One region of the Bradyrhizobium sp. LCT2 genome, then DNA from elsewhere that is predicted to be linked to it. Evidence: predicted binding sites of a transcription regulator. Region 1 holds the regulator's gene; the other holds the start of a gene.
What was found. The regulator PhoB, encoded in region 1, activates phosphate uptake and scavenging genes when phosphate is short. The targets are predictions, from matches to a motif close to TGTCATNNANCTGTCAT.
Positions count from the first base shown of each region.

Region 2: a site for PhoB is predicted at 1,143-1,159, ahead of EI171_RS14020 (phospholipase C). Genes of this name have one in related genera too.

Region 1 is NZ_CP034432.1:1,542,349-1,547,639, reverse strand. Features, by position in the region: gene EI171_RS07915 (GcrA family cell cycle regulator) at 298-807, shown strand; gene phoB (phosphate regulon transcriptional regulator PhoB) at 1,041-1,748, opposite strand; gene phoU (phosphate signaling complex protein PhoU) at 1,771-2,487, opposite strand; gene pstB (phosphate ABC transporter ATP-binding protein PstB) at 2,499-3,320, opposite strand; gene pstA (phosphate ABC transporter permease PstA) at 3,317-4,162, opposite strand; gene pstC (phosphate ABC transporter permease subunit PstC) at 4,167-5,156, opposite strand; gene pstS (phosphate ABC transporter substrate-binding protein PstS) at 5,286-5,291, opposite strand, start outside.
Region 2 is NZ_CP034432.1:2,864,553-2,869,843, forward strand. Features, by position in the region: gene EI171_RS14015 (ABC transporter substrate-binding protein) at 237-1,028, shown strand; gene EI171_RS14020 (phospholipase C) at 1,214-2,920, shown strand; gene EI171_RS14025 (cytochrome-c peroxidase) at 2,934-4,277, shown strand; gene EI171_RS14030 (hypothetical protein) at 4,424-5,206, opposite strand.

The DNA.
Region 1 (5,291 bases):
GCTGAATCCGTAGTCTTGCGGAGCCGAAATTGCGGGGTTTTCGCCACGGAACATGTGGAAGCGAGTCGGCGGACTCTTGCGCGTGAGTCACGCCATATTGTAGCGTTTGGCTTGTCAGATACGACATCTCGTGCAGTGTTTCTGATCCTCTAAGTCCTCATGTACCGGCGTAGACGTTCGGGCGTTATCGGCGCGCCCGGCGAGCCTTAAGGGATTCTGACGGCACGGGTTTTTCGAGGCTTAGGCATTCGCCGCGAGGCGCCAGGATGGCAGCCGCACGGCGAGGGAAAGGGTGCAATGACGGTTTTGACCTGGTCCGACGATCGCGTCGAGCAGTTGAAAAAGCTCTGGGAGGCCGGATTATCGGCCAGCCAGATCGCAGCCGAGCTCGGGAACGTGACCCGCAATGCCGTGATCGGCAAGGTACACAGGCTCGGCCTATCCGGCCGCGCCAAGAGCCCCTCATCGGCGGCTCCGCGGCCGCGCAAGGCGCGCCCCGCGCAGCACATGATGCGGGTGAGCCGCCCCATTGCGCGCGGCAACACCGCGCTGGCGCAGGCCTTCGAGGTCGAGGTGGAGGCCGAACCGGTCACCTACGACAACGTGGTGCCGATGAGCCAGCGGCTGTCGCTGCTGGAGCTGAACGAGGCGACCTGCCACTGGCCGGTCGGCGATCCCTCGAGCCCGGATTTCTTCTTCTGCGGCGGCAGGGCGCTGTCGGGCCTGCCCTACTGCGCGCAGCACTCGCGCGTGGCATATCAGCCCGCCGCGGATCGCCGGCGCGCACCGGCGAAGCCCTCGCGGTGAGTTTGTCGCTCTAGCTGATTGCAAAGACGGCGCCGTCACGCGATGACGGATCGACACACTCCGATGTCGTCCCGGCGAAGGCCGGGACCCATAACCACCAGCAGATGTGGTTACGGGGACACGGAGTTACCCTTGTCGCGCAAACAATTGCGCCCTGGGGTTATGGGTCCCGGCCTTCGCCGGGACGACACCGATATCGTGGCGACAGCTCGCCAAACCAACTCGCCCCTAGCTTACGTCTGCTCCGCCTTCGCAAAGCGATCATCCAGCGCGTAGCCGGCTCCGCGGACGGTGCGGATGGGATCCTGCTCGCGGCCGAGATTGAGCAGCTTGCGCAGGCGGCCGATGTGGACGTCGACGGTGCGCTCGTCGATGTAGATGTCGCGGCCCCAGACGCTGTCGAGCAGCTGCTCGCGCGAGAACACGCGGCCGGGATGCTCCAGGAAGAACTCCAAGAGGCGATATTCGGTCGGGCCGAGGTCGATCGGCCGGCCCGAGCGCGCGACGCGGCGCTTGTCGCGATCGAGCTCGATGTCGCCATAGGCCAGCACCGTTGCGAGCCGCTCCGGGCTTGCGCGCCGCAGCAGGCCCTTCACGCGCGCCAGGAGCTCCGGCACCGAGAACGGCTTGACGATGTAGTCGTCGGCGCCGGTCGCAAGACCCCGCACCCGCTCGCTCTCCTCGCCGCGCGCGGTGAGCATGATGATCGGGAGCTGCTTGGTCTCGGGCCGGGTCCGCAGCCGGCGGCACAGCTCGATGCCTGACAGTCCCGGCAGCATCCAGTCGAGTACGATCAGATCGGGGATGTGTTCCTTGAGGCGGGTGTCGGCGTCGTCGCCGCGCATCACCGTCTCCACATCATAGCCGTCGCCTTCGAGGTTGTAGCGGAGAAGCTCGGTGAGAGCTTCCTCGTCCTCAACCACCATAATGCGTGCGCCCATGGTGTCGTCGCTCCTTAAGTCTTCAGGTATTCGGGACCGTCGTGGCGAAGGTCGTCATGTCGCCCTTCGGCCGCTTGTCGGTGATCGCCTGGCCCTCGATCATGTAGAACACGGTCTCGGCGATGTTGGTGGCGTGGTCGCCGATCCGCTCGATGTTCTTGGCGCAGAACATCAGATGGATGCAGAACGAGATGTTGCGCGGATCCTCCATCATGTAGGTGAGGAGCTCGCGGAACAGCGAGGTGCAGATGGCGTCGACTTCCTCGTCGCCCTTCCACACCGCCATCGCCGCCGGCAGATCATGCGCGGCATAGGCGTCCAGCACCGACTTGACCTGCTGCTGCACGAGGTCGGTCATGTGCTCGAGGCCGCGGAACAGCTTGAGCGGATGAAAATCCGTCTCCAGCGCCGCGACGCGCTTGCCCATGTTCTTGGCGAGGTCGCCGATGCGCTCGAGATCGGTCGCAACGCGCATGGCGCCGACGATCTCGCGCAGATCGACCGCCATCGGCTGGCGGCGGGCGATGGTGAGCACGGCGCGCTCCTCGATGCGCTTCTGCAGCGCGTCGAGCTCGGTGTCGGTGGCGACGACGCGCTGGCCGAGCGCGACGTCTCGGCGGATCAGCGCGTCGACGGAATCGACGATCATGCGCTCGGCGATCCCGCCCATCTCGGCGACGAGCCGGGTGAGCTCCTGGAGGTCGGTGTCGAAGGCCTTTGCGGTATGTTCAGAACCCATGTCCCGTCTCCTCAGCCGAACCGGCCGGTGATGTAATCCTGCGTGCGCCGGTCGCTCGGCGACGTGAAGATCTTGCTGGTGTCGTCGAACTCGATCAGCTCGCCGAGATACATGAACGCGGTCTTGTCGGAGACGCGCGCCGCCTGCTGCATGTTGTGGGTGACGATCGCGATCGTGTAGTTCTCGGACAATTCCTGGATCAGCTCCTCGACCTTGGCGGTCGAGATCGGGTCGAGCGCCGAGCAGGGCTCGTCGAACAGGATCACCTCGGGCCGCACCGCGACGGTGCGGGCGATGCAGAGGCGCTGCTGCTGGCCGCCGGAGAGCGACAGGCCGGAGGCGTTGAGCTTATCCTTGACCTCGTTCCACAGCGCGCCGCCGCGCAGCGCCTTCTCGACGCGGTCGTCCATCTCGGACTTCGAGATCTTCTCGTAGAGGCGGATGCCGAAGGCGATGTTTTCGTAGATCGTCATCGGGAACGGCGTCGGCTTCTGGAACACCATGCCGACGCGGGCGCGCAGCAGGTTGAGGTCGAGCTTGCCGTCGAGGATGTTGGTCTGGTCGAGCATGAGCTGGCCGGTGGCGCGCTGCCCCGGATAGAGGTCGTACATCCGGTTGAAGATGCGCAGCAGGGTTGACTTGCCGCAGCCGGACGGGCCGATGAACGCGGTGACGCGGTTGGTGCCGAGCGTCAGGTTGATGTTCTTCAGCGCGTGGTGCTCGCCGTAATAGAAGTTGAGGTTGCGCACCGTCACCTTGGCCGGCGCTTCCGGCAGCAGCGGCGCCTGGGGCAGCCCACCGGCCGCGCTCATCGATACGGAAAGCTCACTCATTTTGCGGTCCTCTCGGCGCCAAGGATGCGCGCGCCAATATTCAGGGCAAGCACGGTAATCGTGATCAGCAGCGCGCCGCTCCAGGCGAGCTGCTTCCAATAGGCGTAGGGGCTCTGGACGAAGTTGTTGATGGTGACCGGCAGGTTCGCCATCGTCTTGTTCAGGCCAAGACTGAAGAACTGGTTCGACAGCGCGGTGAAGAGCAGCGGCGCGGTCTCGCCGGCGACGCGGGCGGTGGCTAGCAACACGCCGGTGATGAGGCCGGAGCGGGCGGCACGATAGGCGATCCGCTTGATCACCAGCGAGCGCGGCAGGCCGAGCGCGGACGCCGCCTCGCGCAGCGCGTTCGGCACCAGCAGCAGCATGTCCTCGGTCGTGCGCAGCACCACCGGGATGACGATGACGGCGAGCGCGAGGCTGCCTGCGATCGCCGAGAAGCCGCGCATCGGCACCACCACCGCGCCGTAGATGAACAGGCCGATGATGATCGAGGGCGCCGAGAGCAGGATGTCGTTGATGAAGCGGATCACCGAGGTCAGGCGGTCGTTGCGGCCGTATTCGGCGAGATAGGTGCCGGCGAACAGGCCGAGCGGCGCGCCAATGCCGACGCCGAGCACGGTCATGATGATCGAACCGACGATGGCGTTGCGCAGGCCGCCTTCGGTCGAGCCCGGCGGCGGCGTGTCTGCCACGAAAATCTCGAGGTTCAGACCGGCGATGCCGTTGTAAAGCAGCGTGATCAGGATCAGCGCAAGCCAGGTGACGCCGAAGGCGGCGGCGGCGATGCAGAGTCCGCGAACGACGATGTCCTTGCGGCGGCGGCGTGAATAGATCGGGTTCATGGCGTTAGTTCCCCGCCTTCTTTTCCAGCCGCATCAGCATCAGCCGTGCCGCTGCGAGCACGAAGAACGTCAGCACGAACAGCAGAAGGCCGAGCAGGATCAGGCCGGACTGGTGCAGGCCGTCGCTCTCGGCAAACTCGGATGCGATCGCCGCCGAGATCGTGGTGCCCGGCGCGAAGATCGAGGAGGAGATGCGGAACGAGTTGCCGATGATGAACGTCACCGCCATGGTCTCGCCGAGCGCGCGGCCCAGCGCCAGCATGACGCCGCCGATGACGCCGACGCGGGTGTAGGGGATCACCACGCTGCGCACGACTTCCCAGGTGGTGCAGCCGACGCCGTAGGCGGCCTCCTTCAGCACCGGCGGCACCGTCTTGAACACGTCGACCGAGATCGAGGTGATGAAGGGCAGCACCATGATGGCGAGGATCAGCGCGGCGTTGAACAGGCTGAGATAGGACGGGGGACCCGCGAAGATCGCGCCCAAGACAGGAACGCCGTCGAAGATCTTGATCATGAAGGGCTGGAAGGTGTTGGCCAGGAACGGGCCCAGCACGAAGAAGCCCCACATGCCGTAGATGATCGAGGGAATGCCGGCGAGCAGCTCGATCGCCATGCCGATCGGGCGGCGCAGCCATTGCGGACAGAGCTCGGTGAGGAAGATCGCAATGCCGAGGCCGACGGGAATGGCAATCAGCATCGCGATGAACGAGGTGACGAGCGTGCCGTACATCGGCCCGAGCGCGCCGAGCACGGGCGGATCCGCCGACGGCGCCCAGCGCTGCGTCCACAGGAAGGAGAAGCCGTATTCCTTGATCGCCGGGAAAGCGCCGACGATCAGCGAAACGATGATGCCGCCGAGGATCAGCAGCACCGAGATCGCGGAGAGCCGCGTGATCCAGTAGAAGGTAACGTCGCCGAGCTTGAACGCGCTCAAGGCCTTGGCGCGATCGTACGGTCCAGCGTCGTCGATTACATCGCTCTGAACGGCCATCTCTGCCACGCCGATCCCCTGTACCCGTTATATACGCTTGTTGTTGGTCTTGCGCTCCGGATGCGGCACGGGGCCGATCCGGAGCGGAGGTCTTTTGAGATCCCGGCACCCAGGCCGGGACAGCAGCGCTTAGCT
Region 2 (5,291 bases), 1.3 Mb from region 1:
CCCCCGATTGCTGTCTGTCGGTGCGGCAGGCTACCAACAAATGTCCGGCCGTGGAACACCATAGCCATGGCGGTCGTCGGCCTTGCACTGCGAACGGCGGTGTGGCCTTTGACAGGTTTGTCATGACAAACCGCTTTTCACCGCGCGCACGATCGACCAGAATTGTGTCAAAGGTCGTGTGGCGGAAGCGAAGCGGTCGGGACGACGAGAACAAGAAAACGCGAGGAGAACATGAAATGTCCGCGTCCGTCCAATCGGCCCTCTCCGGTCTCGTTCTCGCGGCGGCGGTTGCCATGCCCGCGCTAGCCGATGGGCTGAAGGACGAGATCGCGCCGACCGGCAAGCTGCGGGTCGCGATCGCAATCAGCCCCGCAGGCGGCGCATTCTGGTCGACCAGGACGGAAACCGGCTATACCGGCGTGCCGGTGGAGCTCGGCAAGGAGATGGCGGCCCAGCTCGGCGTTGGTGTCGAATATGTCGTGCACCAAAATTCCGGACAGATCACCGACGCGGCCAGCAAAGGCACCTGGGATGTCACCTGGCTGCCAAAGGACCCCGAGCGCGAGAGCAAGATGATGTTCGGGCCGATCTACGAGGTCGCGGACGCCACCTACATCGTCAAGGCTGGTTCGAACGTGACCAGTTTTGCCTCGCTCGACCAGCCCGGCATCAAGGTCGCGGCCGTCAACGCCACCACCACCATGCGTGGCGCTGTCGCGCATCTCAGGAACGCTGAGGTCACCGGCTATCAGACCTATGACGAGATCTTCGGCCTCCTGAAGAGCGGCGAGATCGACGCCTTCGCGCTGTCGCGCGACCAGCTCAACAAGATGGCGCAGAAGATTCCCGGTACAAAGGTGCTGGACGAGACGTTCAAGAAGACGGTGACGGCCGTCGCGGTACCGCTCGGCCACAACCGGGCGCTGACCTTCGTCACCAAATTCATGAACGAGGCGACGATCAACGGCACCTTGCGCAAGGCCTATGACAACAATGGCCTGAAGGATTCTCCGATCCGCACCGAGTAGACGCCCGCTGTGGCGGGCTCCTCACCATGAGGGTCGAGGAAGGCAGCTTCGGGCAAATCGCCCGTGTAGAAAATCTTGTCTGAACAACTGCGCAAAGTGTCTCTTGCGTCAAACTGACACAGCTCTGTCATCGCGCGCCATTAACGTTCCCGGGGTCGGCGTCAATCCTTCGGGGCAACACAACAATGAAATCCAGATTTCTGACGACGGCCGCGATTTTCGCGGCCGCGACGGCACTCGCATGCGCCATGCCTGTTCTCGCGGACGATTTCGGTCGGGACCGCGATCATGATCACGATCGTCACCGTCATCCGCATGACATCCACACCGAGACGCCGATCAAGCATCTCGTGATCATCTTCAACGAGAACCGCTCGTTCGACCATTATTTCGCGACCTATCCGAACGCGGCCAATCCGTCCGGCTCTATACCCTTCGTGCCGAAGCCGCACACGCCGAAGGTCAACAACCTCGTCACGGCGAACCTGCTGGTCAACAACCCGAACAACAGCCCGGCCAACGGCACCGGCGCGACGGATCCGTTCCGTCTCGACCGCACCCAGGCCAACACGCGCTCGCAGAACCATGCCTACACGCCCGAGCAGCAGGCGGTGGACAACGGCAAGGAAGACCTGTTCCCGAAATTCACCGGCCGCGGCACGGCCGGCGGCGCCGGCGCGTTCGGCACCAACGGCCAGGTGATGGGCTATTTCGACGGCAACACCGTCACGGCCTTCTGGAACTACGCCCAGCACTTCGCCATGAGCGACAATCACTGGACCGACACGTTCGGTCCGTCCACGCCCGGCATGCTGGAAGTGGTCTCCGGCCAGACCAACGGCGCGCAGAACGTCGTCGGCACCTCGTCCTCGATCGCCGACGGCCAGGGCGGCCTGACGCTGATCGGCGACACCGATCCTGCCTACGATTCCTGCTCGAGCACGACCAGCACCGTGCTGATGACCAGCAAGAACATCGGCGATCTGCTCAACGACGAGCGCATCAGCTGGGGCAGCTTCATGGGCGGCTTCGACCTGACGCTCAAGAACGCCAACGGCACCACCGGTTGCGGCCGCAGCACCTTCTCGAGCAACGTCAACGGCACCATCGTGGACTACAGTCCGCACCACGCCTTCTTCCAGTACTACAAGTCGACCGCCAACCCGACCCATGCGCGGCCGAGCTCGGTCAATGCGATTGGCCATACCCACGACTTCAACGGCAAGGTTGATCCGGCCAACCACAACTACGATCTCGAGGACTTCTACGCCGCGGTGAAGGCCGGCAACTTCCCGGCCGTCTCCTACATCAAGATGCCGGCCTTCCAGGACGGTCACGCCGGCAATTCCGATCCGCTCGACGAGCAGGTGGGCAATGTCGAGCTGATCAACTTCCTCCAGAGGCAGCCGGAGTGGCGCGAGACCGCGGTCATCATCACCTATGACGACTCCGACGGCTGGTACGATCACCAATACGTCGCGCCGAAGAGCGCCTCCTACGATCCGACCGCCGACCAGGTCAACGGTCCGGGCCTGTGCGGTCTCGGCCCGCAGAAGCAGCCGGCGCCGAAGGGGCTTAGCGGCAAGCCGGTGAACGGCCGCTGCGGTCCGGGCACCCGCGTTCCCTTCATCGTGGTTTCGCCCTATGCGAGGACGAACTTCGTCAGCCACACCTACATCTCGCAGGCCTCGGTGGTGCGGTTCATCGAGGACAATTGGCTGCGCGGCCAGCGTCTCGGCGGCGGCTCGTTCGACGCCAGCGCCGGGTCGATCATGGACCTGTTCGACTTCGATCATGATCATCGCCACGATCTCCGGGTGGACGCGCTGTTCCTTGACCCGACCTCCGGCACTGTCATGACCAGCCCGCCGGACGAGCATCACCATCACTAAGACGCAAGGTCATATGAACAGCCGCACCATGTGGCTTTTCGGCGCCGGCCTGCTTTGTCTGGCCGGCGCCGTCTTTGCCGTCGCGACGCAGGGATTTGCGGAAGCAAATCCCGCGGGTGCGAATCCGAACCCGGTTCGTCTCATGCGTCCGCCGGCCGCTCCGCTCTCGGCGATGGCGCAGCTCGGCAGGGAGATTTTTTACGACGCCTCGCTGTCGTCCTCGGGCGCGCTGTCATGCGCGTCCTGTCACAGCCCGGATCACGCCTACGGTCCGCCCAATGACGAGCCGGTCATGCTCGGCGGCGCGACCTTGTCGCGCCCGGGCGCACGCGCGGTGCCGTCGCTGACATATCTCGATCGCCATCCGAATTTCAGCATCGGCCCCGACAGGGGCGACGACGACAACGTCATCGACCTCGCGCAGATGGCCGCGCTCGGCCAGCAGGCTGCGCGCACCACCAAGACCGCGGGCGGTAGCGGCGCGTCGGCGAACATCGTGCCGCAAGGCGGCCTGTTCTGGGACGGCCGCGCCGATACGTTGCAGGACCAGGCGCTGTTTCCGCTGCTCGATCCCAACGAGATGGACGGCGGCAGCGCCGAGATCGTCGCAGGCAAGCTGCGCCGCGCCTCTTACGCCAGCCGCTTCGTCGAGCTGTTCAGCGCCCGCGTGCTCGACAATCAGCGGCTGCTGATCGCGGAAGCGATGTTCGCGGTGGCGCGCTATCAGGTCGAGGAGCCGAGCTTCCATCCCTACACCAGCAAGTACGACTACTGGCTCGAGGGCAAGGCGCGGCTGTCCGAGGGCGAGCTGCGCGGGCTGCAAGCGTTCAACGATCCCGACAAGGCCAATTGCGCCGGCTGCCACACCTCGGCACCGACCCGCGACGGCCTGCCGCCGCTGTTCACCGATCACCAATACGAGGCGCTCGGCGCCCCGCGCAACGCCGCGCTCGCCAAGAATCGCGACTCCAATTATTTCGACCTCGGCGTTTGCGGCCCGCATCGCACCGACATGCCCGAGCAGACGCAATATTGCGGCATGTTCCTGACGCCGACGCTGCGCAACACCGCAGTGCGCCACGCGTTCTTCCACAACGGCGTTTTCCGCAACCTCGAGCAGGTGCTGGATTTCTACAATTTCCGCGACACCAATCCGGAGAAGGTGTTTCCGCGCGCCGCCGACGGCACCGTGCTGAAGTACGATGACGTGCCGCAAAAATATCACGCCAATGTCGACGTCACCGATCCGCCGTTCGACCGCCACCCCGGCGACAGACCGGCGATGACGGACCAGGAAGAGGCCGACATCATCGCGTTCCTGAAGACCCTGACGGACGGATACAAGCCGGAAAATTAGGGCGTGTGTGTATAAAAGCGGTCTGGGCGTGCGGGGGGCGCCGGCGCCACCAAGGCCTCGGCCGTGGTCGCCGCGGTTGAGCCAAAAGAGTCGGTTGTCGCCTGCATGAACACGCTGGCCGTTGCCACGGCGTGTCGCGGCTATATTCAAAAGAACTCGAGCGAAGGAAAGTGATTGACCAGTCTGTCCCAGAGCGAGAACGGTGGCCGTGGCTGCCTTTTGGCATCCCTGAGGGATAGACACCGCGGTGCCAGTCTCATCCCGTAATAAAGGTTCGCTCCGGAGACGCTCTGACCGCCCTGTATGCTGACAGTCGGATCGAAATTATTCTTTATCAGGTCTGTCGTTTGTTCCACGGAGCCCGCCGCTGAATTGTCGTAGGCCGCCACGTATTTCGTCGACGCCTTGAGGACCCGCTGTCCCTGGCAAACGTACTCGCCGTTTTCCAGATACCGTTTCACTTCCCGATCACAGGACTCGCGACGGAACAGCTCCTCAGCGATGATTGATAGGTCTTCAAGTGAGATCTCCAGCACTTGAACGTCATCGAGCTCCAGCTTTACAGCTTCCGCCAATTTTGCATCGGTATGTGACTGAATCGAACGCACGACTTTTGAGTCGAGCGAATATTGCGTCTTTCGTAGTTCGGAGGTGACTTGGGTTGCAGAAGATGACGTGCGGGTGACGCCAACCAGTCGCTCAGGCGAGACTTCGCACAGCATGTCGTAATCCTGGCCGTTCGGAGAGACATGATAGATGGAGCCTGGAGCGCGCAGGAGCACCGGCGGCGTTATCGGGTGAAAGCCGATAGCGGTGATTGCTTCGTTGAGTTTATTTGGGGGCGTGTGGTGACGTATCGCAGCCACGGATGCCAGTGGTGCGATGCTCACGATCGTCACTAATGCCCCCCACTTGATCAATGGGCGCATTGGAATTCTCCGCCGATTATCCGCAACAATAGTTTCCGCAGGGGCGCGCGCATGCGTTGGCCGAATCTGCCGGAATAGCCGTCGC